Regions from separate parts of the Bradyrhizobium sp. CCBAU 65884 genome, predicted to be linked through region 1. Evidence: predicted binding sites of a transcription regulator. Region 1 holds the regulator's gene; each other region holds the start of a gene.

Region 1 (5,754 bases):
GACCAGCGTGCCGTCGACGCGCGCCTCGACCTCTTCGAGATGATCGTCGGGCCAGGCGACGCAGAGCGCGGAGACGAAATGCGCTTTGCGCTTGTCCGGCGTGGTGGCGCCGCGCTCCTGCAACAGGCGCTCGATCTGCGCCATCGCCGCGGCGAAATCCTTGGAAGGTCCAGCCCAGCGCGCGGAGAAAATGCCCGGCGCGCCGTCGAGTGCGTCGACCACGATGCCGGAATCGTCGGCAAACGCGGGAAGCTTGGTCGCCCGCGCCGCCGCGATCGCCTTGATCGCGGCATTGCTGCGGAAATCGTTGCCGGTCTCGTCGGGCTCGCCGAGGCCGAGCTCTCCGGCCGACACCGCCTCGATGCCGTACGGCGCGAGCAGCTCCTTCATCTCGGCGAGCTTGCCGGGATTATGGGTGGCGATGACCAGCTTTCCGGTGATTCGGCGGTGCATGGGCTTATTGACTACGCGACAGCCAGTTTCTGCAAGTCCACGAGACGCGCGATGCCCTTTTGCGCCAGGGCGATCAGCTTCAGGAACTCGTCCTGCGTGAACGGCTCGCGTTCCGCGGTGCCCTGCACCTCGATGATGCGGCCGTCGCCGGTCATGACGAAATTGGCGTCGGTCTGGGCTTCCGAATCCTCGGCATAGTCGAGATCGAGCACGGGCGTGCCGTTGTAGATGCCGCAGGAGATCGCAGCGACGTTGTCGCGCATCACATTGGCCTTGATCATGTTGCGCGCCTTCATCCAGTTGATGCAATCGGCGAGCGCGACCCAGGCGCCGGTGATCGAGGCCGTGCGCGTGCCGCCGTCGGCCTGGAGCACGTCGCAATCGACCGTGATCTGGCGCTCACCGAGCGCTTCGAGATCGACGATGGTGCGAAGCGAGCGGCCGATCAGGCGCTGGATCTCGACGGTGCGGCCACTTTGCTTGCCGGCGGAGGCCTCGCGGCGGGTGCGTTCGGAGGTCGCGCGCGGCAGCATGCCATATTCGGCGGTGACCCAGCCGCGGCCCTGGCCCTTCAGCCACGGCGGCAGGCGATCTTCCAGCGTGGCGGTGACCAGCACATGGGTGTCGCCGAATTTCACCAGGCAGGAGCCTTCCGCATATTTGACCACGCCGCGCTCCAGCGTCACGGGGCGCAATTCGTCGGGCGCACGGCGGCTTGGCCGCATGGGAAATCCTCCAAAACTCGCAGGTTAGGGCTATTCGCGGTGCTTGTAGGTGGGGTGAGGGTATGCGGCAAGGGGAAAGGACAAGGCTTTTTCACCCCCGGTTCTCCACCCTGCAAACGCGACGCTTGTCAGAACCCTCCTGGATGGACAAATTATGAGCATCTGAGAGGAGTTACCGTCTGTGGCCCATCACGATCCGATCCATCTGATCGCGCCGCGCGCAGGCCTCGCCCAGCTCAACGAGCGTTCTCGCGACATCTTTCGTCAAATTGTCGAAAGTTACCTCGCGACCGGTGAGCCCGTGGGCTCGCGCAATATCTCGCGCCTCATCGCCATGCCGCTGTCGCCGGCCTCGGTCCGCAACGTCATGGCCGATCTGGAACAGCTCGGCCTGATCTACGCCCCGCACACCTCCGCCGGTCGGCTGCCGACGGAACTCGGCCTGCGGTTCTTCGTCGATGCCCTGATGCAGGTCGGCGACCTCAACGAGGCCGAGCGGCAGTCGATCCAGAGCCAGCTTGCCACCGTCGGCCAGGCGCAATCGGTCGAGGCGGCGCTGGACCAGGCACTGACGCGGCTGTCGGGCCTGACCCGCGCCGCCGCGGTGGTGCTGACGCCGAAATCCAATGCGCGGCTGAAACACATCGAATTCGTCCGTCTGGAACCGGAAAAGGCGCTGGTGATCCTGGTCGGCGAGGACGGCCAGGTCGAAAACCGCGTGCTGTCGCTGCCCCCCGGAGTTCCCTCCTCGGCGATCACCGAGGCCGGCAATTTCCTCAATGCGCGCATCCGCGGGCGCACCCTGGCCGAGGCGCGGCTCGAGCTCGAGACGGCACTTGGAGAGGCCCGTGCCGAGCTCGATCAGCTCGCACAGAAGGTGATTTCCGCCGGCATCGCCAGCTGGTCCGGCGGCGAGAACGAGGATCGCCAGCTCATCGTCCGCGGCCACGCCAATCTGCTCGAAGACCTGCATGCGCTGGAGGATCTGGAACGGGTGCGCCTGCTGTTCGACGATCTCGAGACCAAGCGCGGCGTGATCGACCTGCTGGGGCGTGCCGAGACCGCTGAGGGCGTGCGTATCTTCATCGGTTCGGAGAACAAACTGTTTTCCTTGTCCGGCTCCTCTACGATCATCTCGCCCTATCGGGACGCCGCCGGCCATATTGTCGGTGTTTTGGGCGTGATCGGGCCAACCCGGCTGAATTATGCCCGCGTGATCCCGACCGTGGACTACGCGGCCCGCATCGTCAGCCGTCTTTTGGGAGGCTGATCGGCGTTTCCGCCGATCACGGGCGCTTGATTTTCGGCGCTCTAGGCACGATATCCGGGCCAACAATCCCTGGAAACGAGTTCGAGATTAGAGCCGATGACCGAGCAAGACCGGCAACCCGAAGACACGACTGCCGCGACCGGCGAGCCCGTGGTGTCAAAACCCTACATCATGCCCGACGATCCCGAGCCCGGCTCGGTCGAGCTGTTGCAGAAGGAAGCCGCCGAGGCGCGTGACCGCATGCTGCGGACGCTGGCCGAGATGGAGAATCTGCGCAAGCGTACCACCAAGGAGGTCGCCGACGCCCGCCTCTACGGCATCACCGGCTTTGCCCGCGACGTGCTCGACATCGCCGATAATCTTCAGCGCGCGCTCGATGCCGTTCCGGCCGAGGCCCGCGCCACGGCCGATCCCGGCCTGATCTCGCTGATCGAAGGCGTCGAGCTCACCGAGCGTTCGCTGCTCAACGCGCTGGAAAAGCACGGCGTGAAGAAGCTCGATCCGCAGGGCCAGAAGTTCGACCCGAACTTCCACCAGGCGATGTACGAAGTGCCCGATGCGTCGGTGCCGTCGGGCACCGTGGTGCAGATCATGCAGGCCGGCTACACCATCGGCGAGCGCGTGCTGCGCCCGGCCCTGGTCGGTGTCGCCAAGGGCGGCGCGAAGCCCGCGGCGAACAACAACGAGTCGAGCGGCGCGGCGAACTGATTTTTTTGCGTCATTCCGGGCGGCTCGAAGAGCCGAACCCGGAATCTCGGGATTCTCAGGTGCGCAACGGCGCACCATAGTTCGATGCTTCGCATCGCCCCGGAATGACAGTCATCTAGCCCTGCGCGCTCGCGATATCCGCAGACTGAATCCGCTTCACGCCGGCCTTGGCCATATCGGCCCAGGCTTTTGCCAGCGAGCCCTGCGTGTCGATGCCGCGGCAGGCGTCTTCCACCACATAGACCTCGAAGCCAGCCTTGCGCGCGTCGAGCGCGGTCCAGGCGACGCAGAAATCCGTCGCGAGCCCTGCGACGAAGACGCGCTTGATCTTGCGTCCCCTCAGATAGCCGGCAAGTCCCGTCGAGGTCTTGCCGTCGGCTTCGAGGAAGGCCGAATAGCTGTCGACGTCCTTGTGAAAGCCCTTGCGGATGATGAGCTCGGCGTGCGGGATCGCAAGGTCCTTCGACAGCGAAGCGCCATCGGTGCCCTGCACGCAATGGTCGGGCCACAGCACCTGCTTGCCATAGGGAAGGTCGACGGTCTCGAACGGCTTCTTGCCGGAATGCACCGACGCAAACGAGATGTGGCCCGGCGTGTGCCAGTCCTGCGTCATCACCACATTCGCAAATGCTCTCGAGATCTTGTTGATGACGGGCACCACCTGCTCGCCCTCTTTCACCGCGAGGCTGCCGCCGGGCAGGAAGCAGTTCTGCACGTCGATCACGAGCAGCGCGGAGGCATCGTCCGGCTTGATCGATGCCGCTGCAAGGAGTGCGGTTGGAGCCAGCGTTGCAAGCGCCGTCGTCCCAAGCATTGCCAAGACTTGTCGCCGATCCAGCATCGTTCGCCTCCCCTTCGGATGAACTCAACGGAGACGAAGCCTAGTTCCGTTCGTGTACGAACAGAAGCCCGAAAATGCGGCCGGCTTTGATGAGGGGTTGGGCGTGCAGCCTCAACACCGCTGTCGTCCCGGACAAGCGCAGCGCAGATCCGGGACCCATACCCCCAGGGAGAAGTTTGGCGAAGACTCTTCGTGGGTACTGCGACCGACCGCAATCGCGAGATCACGCGGTATGGGTCCCGGCCCCCCGCGCGCAATTGCGCGCTAGGCCGGGACGACACCGAGTGTGTTGGAGCGCCTCTGGCCTACCCCTTCGGCTGGATGCCGTCGCGCACGGCGCGGAAGCGAGTGAAGGCGGCCAGCCACTGGTCGCGCGGGGCGCTGGCGATGATGCGCAGCGAGGCGCCTCCGCTCGAGAAGCGGATCCACTGCACCACGGTCACCGGGACCTTGTCCTTGCCGCTGATGCCGTCGATCCGGGTCTCGAAGCCTTGCTGGCCGTTGATGCGGATCGGCTCGGACATGGTGACGCGCGATTCGCGCACGCCGGGAATCTGCAGCGCCGCCTCCTGGGCGAAGCGGGCGCGGTCGTCGGCCTGCTGCGGCGTGGCGCCGATCAGGCCGAGGATCATGAACGGCTTCGACTCGTAACCGGTGCTCTCGTCGCCGTCCGCCAGGATGATGCTCGAGCCCGGCGCCAGAGTGCGGATGTCCTTGAATTCGGCGAGATCGGTGATCCTGAACGGCATCAGCGCGATCTGCTCCTCGGCCGAGACCTGCTTGCGGGTGGTGGCGGTCGCAAACATCTGCCGCACCGCCTCATCCGTGTAGATCTTGGTCGCATTGTCCGGGACCTGCACCGCGACGTAGCCGGAGAAGCCGGCGCCCGGCACGATCATCGAATAGCGCTTCACCGGGGTGTCGCCGGCCTTGCCGCTTTCGGTGGTGAAATAAGCGAGGCCCGCGGGCGTCTCGATCTTGTCCTGCTTGACGCCGCCAGCGCCGGCCGGATTGGAATTGAAGGCGCTCACGACCTCGCCATAGGCTGCCGGCGGCAGCTCGGTGATCAACACCTTGACGCTGCCATCCTCGCTCTCGAATCCCGGAAACGTTTTTGCCGTGCTGAGACCGACCAGCGGCACCATGCCGAGGCGCAAGCCGGGTGGAAACACGGCGTCGGCGGCGAAGGCCGGAAACGCGGAGGCGATCAGAAGGGCGAGCGCGGCGAGGGGGCGGATCAGCTTCATGGGCACTCTGATTGGTTCACATTGAGGCCGTTCGATGGTCGGCCACCGGGCCGCATTGTCGCGCGAAGCAGCTGTGGCGGCTGCCCGGCCGGTCCGCCTTTTACCGGGTTTGGGCTTGCGGCAACAGGGTGGGCGGGCTTGCGGTAGCGGGGGCTTGCTGAAGCCTGAACCTGTTAATAATTCCTCACCCGCAAGGGCGGTGAAGCCCGGATATCATCGTCCAAAACCCAATGTTTTCACGGCAGAAACGTAGCTTCGGTCCTTGCGGGCCCCTCCCCCCCTCCTATATGAGCCTCAATCATCGCAATATCGCGGATGTTTGATCTTAGGGGGTTTCGGTCGGGTGCCTTCTGGGCCCAGCCAACCTGCCGCAAAAACAAGGATATCAGGACCATGGGAAAGGTCATTGGGATCGACCTCGGCACCACGAATTCGTGCGTCGCCGTGATGGATGGCAAGAACGCCAAAGTCATCGAGAATTCCGAAGGCATGCGCACGACGCCTTCGATC
Region 2 (5,754 bases), on a different contig from region 1:
GGGGTTTTAAAAATGAGTCCACTTCAGCAGCGCATCGCAACCCTGACCAACGTGACAACTCATCTCATCACCGAGTTGTCGGAGTTGGAGGGACTGCACGAGCGCCTCAAGAAGGCAGAGCTGTCGGCGCGGCGGTTGAAACGCTCCGTTCGCGCATCGCTTTCCCATTCATCAACTCGTCGTCGCTGCTCTGTTGCCCCTCGTCTCGGTTCGAGGCGGCATCGTCGGCCAGCCTAAAGCATGATCCGGATAAAGTGCGCAGCGGTTTTCCGAAAAGATCATGCTTAAACAACAACCTGAAGCGCGATGACGATTCATCCTGATCGCATCGCGCTTTGGACCTTGGCCGGAGGACGTACGCCGGCGGCGCGCAACGCCTTCGATGCCGCGCGTCGCGAGCCGGCGCGACACGCGGAGTTGACGGCTCGCAGCGCGCGCTGGGCTACATCACCACGACCTTCGTGCCGACATTGACGCGGCCGTAGAGGTCGATGACGTCTTCGTTGCGCATGCGGATGCAGCCGGAGGAGACGTTGGTGCCGATGGTCCAGGGCTCGTTGGAGCCGTGGATGCGGTACAGCGTCGAGCCCAGATACATCGCGCGGGCGCCGAGCGGGTTCTCCGGACCGCCTTCCATGTGCCGGGGCAAATCGGGACGGCGCGCGATCATTTCGGCCGGCGGCGTCCAGTCCGGCCATTCGCGCTTGGCTGTGATCGCCTTCACGCCGGACCAGGTGAAGCCGGGACGCCCGACGCCAATGCCGTAGCGCATCGCCCTGCCGTTGCCCTCGACGAGATAGAGGAATTTGTTCGGGGTATCGACCACGATGGTGCCGGGACTTTCCTTGCCGCTATAGTCAACAGATTGCTTCTCGAACCTTGGATCGAACTGACGCTGCCGCGGGTCGGCCGTCTCCTGCTGAACCGCGCCTTGCTGATATCCACCCTGCATCTGCGGCTCGCCCATCGGCGGCAGGCGGCGCTGGTCGTAATAGCCGGGCTGCTGTTGATAGACCGGCTGCTGCGGCGCGTAGGCCGGACCGCGGCCGGGACCGTCGCCGAACAGGAACTCGATGAAGCCGCCGCCCATGTTCGCATTGGAGGCGACGCGCACCGGCGCCGGCGGCACCTGCGGCTGGTAGAGCACCGCGGGCGGATCGTTCGGCACCGAATTGTCGAAGGCGCTGGCACTGTTTGCGCCGGCAATGAAGGTGCAAGCGCTGCCGAGCAGCGCGACAGACATTTTCTTGAACATCGACGTACTCTGTACTGTTTCGTCTAGATCACATGCGCCGTGGAGAGCTGATGGCTGGTCCGCGCCCCCGACGTGGTCAATAAAAAGCAAAAGCCGTTTTGTTTGGTAAACAGAAGCGGCGTTTGGATTCACCACGTCGTCAGCAGCGGGGCAATTTGGCGATCAGCGTTTATTTTCGATGAACGCCGCGCGCCCATGGTTAATCGCTTCTTTGCGCGCCGTCGCGCGCAGCCGCACAACAGTTCCTGCCGTGAACTTCGTGTTAAATCGCTTCTGCCTACAAAGACGCGTGAGTGAGGTGGGGGGAGTATCCAGATGGCTGTTCACCGCAAACGTTTTCGCGTCGAGGATATCGCTGGTGGCGAGATGCCGATTTTGGACGTAACTGAAGAGGCAATCCCGATGCACAGCGAGATCATGGCCGAGCTACGTGCGATCCGTGCACAGATGGCGAAAGGCACCGCGCCCTTGCCCTTGTCCGGCAGCGCAGCCATGGCGGCGATCGACGCCTCCACCGCCCACGAGCTCTCCGAGGCTCGTACCATGCTCGAGACCTACCGGGCCCAGATCGAGCAGTGCGAAAAGCTGAAGGTCGAGCTCGACCTCATCCATGACGCCATCGACCGCACCAAGCGCGAAATCGCGACGCTGCACGGCAAGAGCTTTGACGGCGGCGAAATGGCCAAGGTCAATGGCGAGCTCGGCGCGGTGGTCGGCGGCACCGAGCAGGCGACCCAGCAGATCCTCGAGGCCGCGGAGTCGATCGACCAGGCCGCCAGCGCAATGTCCAAGGTGGACTCGATCGACCAGCAGAAGCGGCTCGCCGACGACATCCAGGAACGCGTCATCTCGATCTTCGAGGCCTGCAACTTCCAGGACCTGACCGGCCAGCGCATCAGCAAGGTGATGGGCACGATGAAGTTCATCGAACAGCACATCAATGCGATGATGGAGATCTGGGGCGGCGTCGACGCGATCAAGTCCCACGTCGTGCCGCAGGTCGACAATCGCAGCGAGGACGACAAGCTTCTCAACGGCCCCAAGCTCGCCGGCGACGTCGGCCACGCCTCGCAGGACGACATCGACGCGCTGTTCGACTGAGCGGACGCGGCATAGCGAAAAACAAAACGCCGGCGAGAGCCGGCGTTTTTGTTTTTGGCCCAGCCCGTCATTCCGGGGCGGCTCGACGGAGCCGGTCCCGGAATCCGGAGATTTAAGGCAGGAAGCTCACCACATCGAGATTCTCAGGTGCGCGAGTGCGCACCATAGTTCGCGCTTCGCGCGCCCCGGAATGACGGAAGACGAACATCACGCCCGCGGCGCGCAGCGGACGTAGACCATGTTGCCGTAGCGGGTGGCGGCGTCCTTGTCGATGAAGCGGGTGATCAGGACGCGGCCGTCGAAGGAGATGATTTCGCGGTCCTGCTCGCCGGGGGTCGGACCCGCCGGTCCGATGTAGTTCTTGCCGCTCGGCGAGCCCTTCAGCCGCAGCTCCTGGGGCGTTGCCTGGTCGGCCAGATGCATGATCACGCCGCCGGAGGAGCCGGCGGTGATCACGTAGGGATTTTTGCACTGGGCCCGGGCGGCGGCCTCGGTGCGGGCGCGGTCGGCCGGGTTCTGGAACGAGGCGAGGCCCCAGCGGCCGACGATCTCGTCGCCGCGAATGGTCGCAGGCATTTCGGGCGCGACGCCCGGCTCGGCTTCGGGCGGCGGCGAGGACGACGAGAAGGACGGCAGGCTCATGCCGCCGCCGCAGGCGCCCAGCAGCAGCGCCAGACAAGAGGCGGCGGCCAGATTGGCAACCGTGCGCGCGTGAGCTGAACTGATCATGGCATTCCCCCGAACAAGACCATGGCCGCACCCCTCCTGCAGCCAAGCGCAAAACCGCTGCCGGAGCAATGACGTCCTTTAATACGTCGGCGCCCCGAACAAGTTTCCAGTGCCACCATCCTATATCCGCCTCACCAATCGCTTAACCACCTTTGCTTGACAGGATCGCGGCCAAGCCATATTTCCGGGCCCACTATTAGCACTCGGAAAGCCCGATTGCTAAGCACGCCGTTCGATCCTCGGGATAGGGGGTGGACGGAAGCGCCGCCCCACCCACTTCCATTACTTCCGAAGCGAGCCTCCAAAGGGAAACGTCATGGCTAAATCCAAATTTCGTCCGCTGCATGACCGTGTCGTGGTCAAACGTATCGACGCCGAGGAAAAGACCAAGGGCGGCATCATCATTCCGGACAGCGCCAAGGAAAAGCCCTCCCAGGGCGAGGTCGTGGCCGTCGGCCCCGGCGGCCGTGACGAGACCGGCAAGCTGACCCCGATCGACCTCAAGGTCGGCGACCGCGTGCTGTTCGGCAAATGGTCGGGCACCGAGGTCAAGATCGACAACGAAGAGCTCCTGATCATGAAGGAGTCGGACATCATGGGCGTACTGGCCTAAGGCCATCCGCCTGAACAGCCGCTGAATGTCATGCCCGGATCCAGGCGGTCCGGGCATCCATCATTCCGCCGGGTTCGGTCCACGAATCCCGGAATTGATGCGACGGGCGAGCGGCAGACACATCACCAAACACGAGGGATTGCTCAAATGGCTGCCAAAGACGTCAAGTTTTCCGGAGACGCGCGCGATCGCATGCTGCGCGGCGTCGACGTTCTCGCCAACGCGGTCAAGGTGACGCTCGGCCCGAAGGGCCGCAACGTCGTCATCGAGAAGAGCTTCGGCGCACCCCGCATCACCAAGGACGGCGTCACCGTCGCCAAGGAGATCGAGCTCGAGGACAAGTTCGAGAACATGGGCGCCCAGATGGTGCGTGAGGTCGCCTCCAAGACCAACGACCTCGCCGGCGACGGCACCACCACCGCCACCGTGCTGGCCCAGGCCATCGTGCGCGAAGGCGCCAAGGCGGTTGCCGCCGGCATGAACCCCATGGACCTCAAGCGCGGCATCGACATCGCGGTCGCTTCCGTCATCAAGGACATCGAGAAGCGGGCCAAGCCCGTCGCCGCCTCCTCCGAGGTCGCCCAGGTCGGCACCATCTCGGCCAACGGCGATGCCGCCATCGGCAAGATGATCGCCCAGGCGATGCAGAAGGTCGGCAACGAAGGCGTCATCACCGTCGAAGAGAACAAGTCGCTCGACACCGAAGTCGACATCGTCGAGGGCATGAAGTTCGACCGCGGCTATCTCAGCCCCTACTTCGTCACCAACCCCGAGAAGATGACCGCCGAGCTCGAGGATGCCTACATCCTCCTGCACGAGAAGAAGCTTTCGGGCCTCCAGGCCATGCTTCCGGTGCTGGAAGCCGTGGTGCAGTCGGGCAAGCCGCTCGTCATCATCGCCGAAGACGTCGAGGGCGAGGCGCTGGCCACCCTGGTCGTCAACCGCCTCCGCGGCGGCCTCAAGGTCGCCGCCGTCAAGGCGCCGGGCTTCGGCGATCGCCGCAAGGCCATGCTCGAGGACCTCGCCATCCTCACCGGTGGCCAGCTCATTTCCGAAGACCTCGGCATGAAGCTCGAGAACGTCACTGTGAAGATGCTCGGCCGCGCCGGCAAGGTCGTGATCGACAAGGAGAACACCACGATCGTCAAGGGCGCCGGCAAGAAGCCGGACATCGAGGCCCGTGTCGGCCAGATCAAGGCGCAGATCGAGGAGACCACCTCGGACTACGACCGTGAGAAGCTCCAGGAGCGTCTCGCCAAGCTGGCCGGCGGCGTCGCGGTGATCCGCGTCGGCGGTGCCACCGAGATCGAGGTCAAGGAGAAGAAGGACCGCGTCGAGGACGCCCTCAACGCCACCCGCGCCGCGGTGCAGGAAGGCATCGTCCCCGGCGGCGGCGTCACGCTGCTGCGCGCCAAGAAGGCGGTCGGCCGTCTCACCAACGCCAATGCCGACGTCCAGGCCGGCATCAACATCGTGCTGAAGGCGCTCGAGGCTCCGATCCGCCAGATCTCGGAAAACGCCGGCGTGGAAGGCTCGATCGTGGTCGGCAAGATCCTGGAGAACAAGTCCGAGACCTTCGGCTTCGACGCCCAGACCGAGGACTATGTCGACATGATCGAGAAGGGCATCATCGATCCCGCCAAGGTGGTGCGCACCGCGCTCCAGGACGCCTCCTCCGTGGCCGGCCTGCTGGTCACCACCGAGGCCATGGTCGCCGAAACGCCGAAGAAGGAAGCCTCGCCCGCGATGCCCGGCGGCGGCGGCATGGGCGGCTTCTAAGCCTCCGTTCCGTTACAATGTTGCGAAGGCCGCCTCCGGGCGGCCTTCTTTTTTGCCGACCCTGCCCCTCCGCTTTCCGATTCAACCGACGGCCAAAACCCACTACGGTGACGCGCCGATTCGAATTGTTTGGGCATGATCCTCTCGGAAAACCGCTTCACACTTTCCGGATCATGCCCGTTGCGCGAGGATTTCATCGATGCGTGCGCTTCTGGTTTGTTCGACAGCCCTTTTGGCTCTGCTTGCAGCTTCTCCGCATTCCGCATCCGCCCAGATG
Region 3 (5,754 bases), on a different contig from region 1:
GCCTTAGTTGGCTATCCCGGGATAGAGATCATCCCAGTTTGGATTCTGCTCCTCGATCAGCCGCGTCTTCCAGTCGCGACGCCACTTCTTGAGTTCTTTCTCGAGGGCGATGGCGGTAACTGCATCGTCGTAGATCTCGAACAAGACGAGCTTCGAAACGTCGTACTTCGTCGTGAATCCGGGAACGGCCTTTGTCTTGTGCTCTTACACACGGCGAACGAGATCGCTGGTCACGCCGATGTAGAGGGTGCCGTGCTTCTTACTTGCGAGGATGTAGACATAATAGGCCATTCCATCCGCCTGTGGTTATGGATTCCGGGCTCGGCGCTACGCGCCGCCCCGGAATGACGAACCCACCACCATCTTAGCGTGTATCACCCCCAAACAAAAACCCCGGCATCGCTGCCGGGGTTTCGTAGTTCTTGAGGTCGTTGGACCTTAGAAGTCCATGCCGCCCATGCCGCCGCCCGGGGGCATCGCCGGGCCGGCGCCGCCCTTCTTGGGCAGCTCGGCGACCATGGCTTCCGTGGTGATCAGCAGCGCGGCCACCGAGGCAGCGTTCTGGATCGCGGTACGGACCACCTTGGTCGGGTCGATGATGCCCTTCTTGACGAGGTCGGCATATTCGCCGGTCTGGGAGTCGAAGCCGTAAGCGTAGGTCTTGCTCTCCAGGATCTTGCCGACGATCACCGAGCCGTCTTCACCGGCGTTGATCGCGATCTGGCGAGCCGGAGCCGACAGCGCCTTGCGCACGATCTCGACGCCGGTCTTCTGGTCGTCGTTCTTGGTGCGCAGGCCCTTGAGCTGCTCGGAGGCACGGAGCAGGGCGACGCCGCCGCCCGGAACGATGCCTTCTTCCACAGCCGCGCGGGTCGCATGCATCGCGTCATCAACGCGATCCTTGCGCTCCTTCACCTCGACCTCGGTCGCGCCGCCGACGCGGATCACCGCGACGCCGCCAGCGAGCTTGGCAAGACGCTCCTGGAGCTTCTCACGGTCGTAATCCGAGGTGGTCTCCTCGATCTGCGCCTTGATCTGGGCCACGCGCGCCTCGATGTCGGCCTTCTTGCCGGCGCCGTTGACGATCGTGGTGTTCTCCTTGTCGATCATCACCTTCTTGGCGCGACCGAGCATGTTGAGCGTGACGTTCTCGAGCTTGATGCCGAGATCTTCCGAGATCGCCTGGCCGCCGGTCAGGATCGCGATGTCCTGCAGCATGGCCTTGCGGCGATCGCCGAAGCCCGGAGCCTTGACGGCCGCGACCTTCAGGCCGCCGCGCAGGCGGTTCACGACCAGGGTCGCGAGGGCTTCGCCTTCGACGTCCTCGGCGACGATGACCAGCGGCTTGCCGGTCTGCACCACGGCCTCGAGCAGCGGCAGCAGCTCGTTCAGCGAGGAGAGCTTCTTCTCGTTGATGAGGATGTAGGCGTCGTCCATCTCAACGCGCATCTTGTCGGCGTTGGTGACGAAGTAGGGCGAGATGTAGCCGCGGTCGAACTGCATGCCCTCGACGACGTCGAGCTCGGTCTCGAGCGACTTGGCTTCCTCGACGGTGATGACACCCTCGTTGCCGACCTTCTTCATGGCGTCGGAGAGGAACTTGCCGATCTCCTGGTCGCCGTTGGCCGAGATGGTGCCGACCTGGGCGATCTCGTCGTTCGAGGTGACCTTCTTGGAGTTCTTCTGGAGGTCCGCAACGACGGCCTCGACCGCGAGGTCGATACCGCGCTTGAGGTCCATCGGGTTCATGCCGGCGGCAACCGACTTGGCGCCTTCGCGCACGATCGCCTGGGCCAGCACGGTGGCGGTGGTGGTGCCGTCGCCGGCCGCGTCAGCGGACTTGGAGGCGACTTCGCGCACCATCTGGGCGCCCATGTTCTCGAACTTGTCCTCGAGCTCGATCTCCTTGGCGACGGTGACGCCGTCCTTGGTGATGCGGGGAGCGCCGAACGACTTGTCGAGCACGACGTTGCGGCCCTTCGGACCGAGCGTGACCTTCACCGCGTTGGCGAGGATGTCGACGCCGCGCAGCATCTTGTCGCGCGCTTCAACCGAGAATTTGACTTCTTTGGCTGCCATCTGGAATTTTCCTTGAGGTTGACTGGAGGGAGAGAGGGGCTCTTAGGCCGCCTTCTTCTTGGAAGCGGGGACGTCGAGGACGCCCATGATGTCGCTTTCCTTCATGATCAAGAGATCGACGCCGTCGATCTTGACTTCAGTGCCGGACCACTTGCCGAACAGCACGCGGTCGCCAACCTTGAGGTCGATCGGGATCAGCTTGCCGGCTTCGTCGCGGCCACCGGGGCCGACGGCGACGACTTCGCCCTGGGAGGGCTTTTCCTTGGCAGTGTCGGGGATGATGATGCCGCCGGCGGTCTTCTCTTCTGCGTCGATGCGCTTGACCACGACGCGGTCGTGAAGCGGACGGAATTTCATGCAGCTCTCCTAAGCATTTGCACGAGTTGATGATTTTCGTTTGTTAGCAATCTGTGCCCGCGAGTGCTAGCACAGGCGAGGCTGAAATAGGACAGGAATTTTGCGGGAGCAAGGGCTTCTAGCAGAAAAATCAGCACCCGGAAGCGCGGACTGCCAGAATCTCTTTTCCATCGTTAACCGAGGCCGAGCCGTATTAGCACGGTGACCCATCTGCTGCTAACGCATTGAATTTCAACAGCTTGTTAAACTTTTGGGCTTGAGATGGGTTGTCAGTTTGCGTCACATTTCTCTCATGTGAGCGCATCAGTACCGGGTGGCTCGTAAGGCGCACACCGACCAGGCCGCCCCTTGAATGCGCTCCTGCAAAGGAGGTTGGCATGGGCGTGCGGAGTGGGGGCGTTTCCGAGGACTTTCGGAAACAGCTTTTAGGTTACGGGCTGACGACGGCACAAATCCTCTACCGGATGCCGGATCATCCCTCGCTGCTCCAGACCTACGTCTGGCAGAACTACGACATGTTTCCGAAATTCCCGGCGCTGAAGGATTTCCTGGCCTTCTGGCAGGAAAAGCTCGACGGCCCCCTCCATTCGGTCACCGTCGCGCACTCCAAGCTGATCAAGCCGGCCGAGCTGCGCGCCGTGGATGGCGTGTTCCGGCTGCATTGAGACGAATATCGGTCTCGTAGAGTGGGCCAAGGCGCTTAGCGCCGGGCCCACCATCTCTCCATGATCGCGCGCGGAAGGTAGGCACGCTTCCGCCGTCGCTCTTCGAGCTATGGCGGACCAGTCGTTTTGCCCACCCTACGATATCTCAGTTGCAGGTCGTCGGACGAACGCACTATTCCCGGGATCGCCTGAGGGGCGATCAGGCGCCCTCGCTGCAATAGCGTCTCCACATCGCGCGATAGGCGTCGTCGACCGCTCGCCCGTATGCGACGGGGTTGCTGGCGGCTGCGGCCCGGATCTTGTCGGGCAGCTCGCGGCGCAACCTGTCGAGCTCGCTGATCTCAGAACCTCGGCTCGTTGCGATTTCGATATATGCCTCATGGCTGTCCGTGACCCAGTCCGGCAAGCCGAGTGCGGTGAGGATGGAGCCGGCAGCACGGCTGGGCAGGCTGTTGCCGAGCTTCGCCACCACCGGCACGCCCATCTGCAAGGCTTCCCACGTGCTGACGCCGCCGTTCTGCGGGAACGGGTCGAGGCAGATATCGACGCGATTGAACGATGCCAGATGTTCGCTTCGCAAGGTGGCGCCGAGCAGATCGACGCGTTCGGCCGGCAATCCGCAAGCCTCGAACCGCGCCAACAAATTTTCGCGGACCAGCTGGTCGTCCAGCGCAACATCCTTGATCAGCAGTCGCGAGCCCGGCACCCGCTCGAGAATCCTGGACCAGACTTGCGCCGCCTCGTCCGAAATCTTGCTGATGCGGTTGAAGACGCCGAAGGTGACGAAGCCGTTCGAGATCGCCGGCGTAGGTGCCCGTGGAATCTCGGTCGGCAGCGAGGCCAGCGTCACGAAGCACGGCAGGTCGACAACGGTCTCCGCAAACAGATGCCGAACCTCGAAGGGAATCGCGACCGGGTCCGAGAACAGATAATCGATCGTCGGCAGCCCGGTGCCAGTGCCGTGACCCCAGCCGTGCACCTGGATCGGTGCAGGCTTGCGCGCAAACACGCCGAGGCGGTTGCCTCTCGTATGGCCGGACAGATCGATCAGGATGTCGATGCCGTCGGCGCGGATCTCGGCGGTGAGGCGATCTTCGGTCCATTGCGAGGCGTCGCGCCAGCGATCGGCGATCCCCTGAAATTCGCCGGTCGTCGCATCCACTTTCGACGAACAAGCGTAGCACACGACCTCGAACTGTGCCCGGTCATGGTGTTGGAGCACCGGCTTGAAAATCAACGCAGCCGAATGCGCGTTGAAATCCGACGAGACATAGCCGAGCACCAGACGGCGGTCCGGATCGCGGTTGTTGTCATGCGGGCCCGCCGCGCCTGAAGCGATTTTCGCGCCGACACGCTCCCACCACACCTGACGCGCCTGCTGATGCCGTTCAACGGTGGCGTCCCCCGCAAAATCGAGCGTGAATATCTTGTTGGAGATCGCGCTCTGCAGGTCAGGCTGGATGTCGAGGGCTCTGTCGAAACTGGCGAGGGCTTCGTCGACCCGGCCAAGTCCGGCGAGGCAAAGACCCAGCACCAGATGAGCTTGAATGGAATCGGGATCGATCGCCAGCGCCTGCTGGCAGTCGTGGGATGCGTGGGCAATTTGCTGGATCTGGAGCAGGACACTGGCCCGCGCGAGCCACCCATTCGCGTCGTCGGGTGCCAGCGCAATTGCCTGATTGCCGTCTGCCAGCGCTTCGTCAAATCGCTGAAGTTCCCGTAAAGCCGTGGCACGGTTCGCCAGCGCCGCGGCATAGTCGGGCTTGATCGACAGCGCGCGGTTCAAGCTTGCGACGGCCTCGTCATAATTGCGTTGACGGCACAGCGCCCAACCCCGGCCGTTGTGGGCTTCGGCAAGGCTTGCGTCGAGTGCGATCGCCTTGTCGTAGCTGTGAAGTGCCTCCTCGTGAAGATCGAGGGCCACGCTCGCGTTACCGAGATTGGAGAGGGTTGCGGCGTGGTTGGGCCGCAAGGCGAGGGCCTTTCGATAGCTCGCGCAGGCCTCGTCGTGACGCCGCAGCCCGTTGAGCGCGACGCCCAGCCTCATATGAGCATCGGCAGATTGCGGATCCACGGCGACCGCCCGGCTCAGCAGGATTTCGGCTTGCTGAAAATTCTTGGCGTCGGACTCCAAAGCACCGAGCATGTGCAGCGCCATGAATTGGTTGGGCGCGAGCTGCAGGAGTTGCCGATAGGCAGCCTGGGCCTCGGCGAGAAGCCCCATCTTGTGTAGCTGGAGCGCATGCCCGAGCAACGGCAGCACTTCGGCCTTTTGCCGTTTCTGAAGCCGGGCATTTTGAAATGCACGCTGACCTACGCTGTTGCCCATGGCTTCAATCCCCCAGAATCTCTCTTCGAGATTAATTCAGCGGGAGAACGAATACGAGACGACGGCCGTTCGCCACGACAGCTTGGGACAAGCTACGACCGATCGGCTCATCGAGCCGCTAGCCTTGCGCCCGGCAATTGCCGCCTCATCCAAGACTGGATAATCTGTGCTCGGGTTGTACCCGTCCGGCGGGCGCGCTCAGATCAGGGAGGCAGACAATGGCCAAGCAAAAGGCATCAAGACCCGCAACGAAGACCGCAGTGAAGAAGCGGAGCGGCGCCAAAGCGGCGGCGCGATCCTCGGCACGCAAGGCGGTGAAGGCAA

What was found. The regulator HrcA, encoded in region 1, represses chaperone genes, less so after heat shock. The targets are predictions, from matches to a motif close to GTTAGCACTCNCNNNNNGNGAGTGCTAAC.
Region 2: the regulator HrcA is predicted to act here: its motif matches at 3,281-3,309, upstream of XI03_RS18495 (co-chaperone GroES).
Region 3: the regulator HrcA is predicted to act here: its motif matches at 2,479-2,507, upstream of XI03_RS24265 (co-chaperone GroES).

What each region holds. Positions count from the first base shown of each region.
Region 1 covers NZ_LBJU01000130.1:162,174-167,927, reverse strand. Annotated here, with positions in the region: gene rdgB (RdgB/HAM1 family non-canonical purine NTP pyrophosphatase) at 1-453, opposite strand, end outside; gene rph (ribonuclease PH) at 465-1,178, opposite strand; gene hrcA (heat-inducible transcriptional repressor HrcA) at 1,360-2,448, shown strand; gene grpE (nucleotide exchange factor GrpE) at 2,545-3,156, shown strand; gene pncA (bifunctional nicotinamidase/pyrazinamidase) at 3,272-3,997, opposite strand; gene XI03_RS32565 (hypothetical protein) at 4,303-5,244, opposite strand; gene dnaK (molecular chaperone DnaK) at 5,638-5,754, shown strand, end outside.
Region 2 covers NZ_LBJU01000116.1:128,622-134,375, forward strand. Annotated here, with positions in the region: gene XI03_RS18480 (L,D-transpeptidase) at 443-1,255, opposite strand; gene XI03_RS18485 (protein phosphatase CheZ) at 1,571-2,356, shown strand; gene XI03_RS18490 (hypothetical protein) at 2,564-3,085, opposite strand; gene XI03_RS18495 (co-chaperone GroES) at 3,402-3,698, shown strand; gene groL (chaperonin GroEL) at 3,846-5,477, shown strand; gene XI03_RS18505 (hypothetical protein) at 5,677-5,754, shown strand, end outside.
Region 3 covers NZ_LBJU01000123.1:86,614-92,367, reverse strand. Annotated here, with positions in the region: partial or broken gene XI03_RS24275 (GIY-YIG nuclease family protein) at 4-291, opposite strand; gene groL (chaperonin GroEL) at 439-2,079, opposite strand; gene XI03_RS24265 (co-chaperone GroES) at 2,122-2,436, opposite strand; gene XI03_RS24260 (usg protein) at 2,814-3,101, shown strand; gene XI03_RS24255 (O-linked N-acetylglucosamine transferase, SPINDLY family protein) at 3,301-5,430, opposite strand; gene XI03_RS24250 (cupin domain-containing protein) at 5,649-5,754, shown strand, end outside.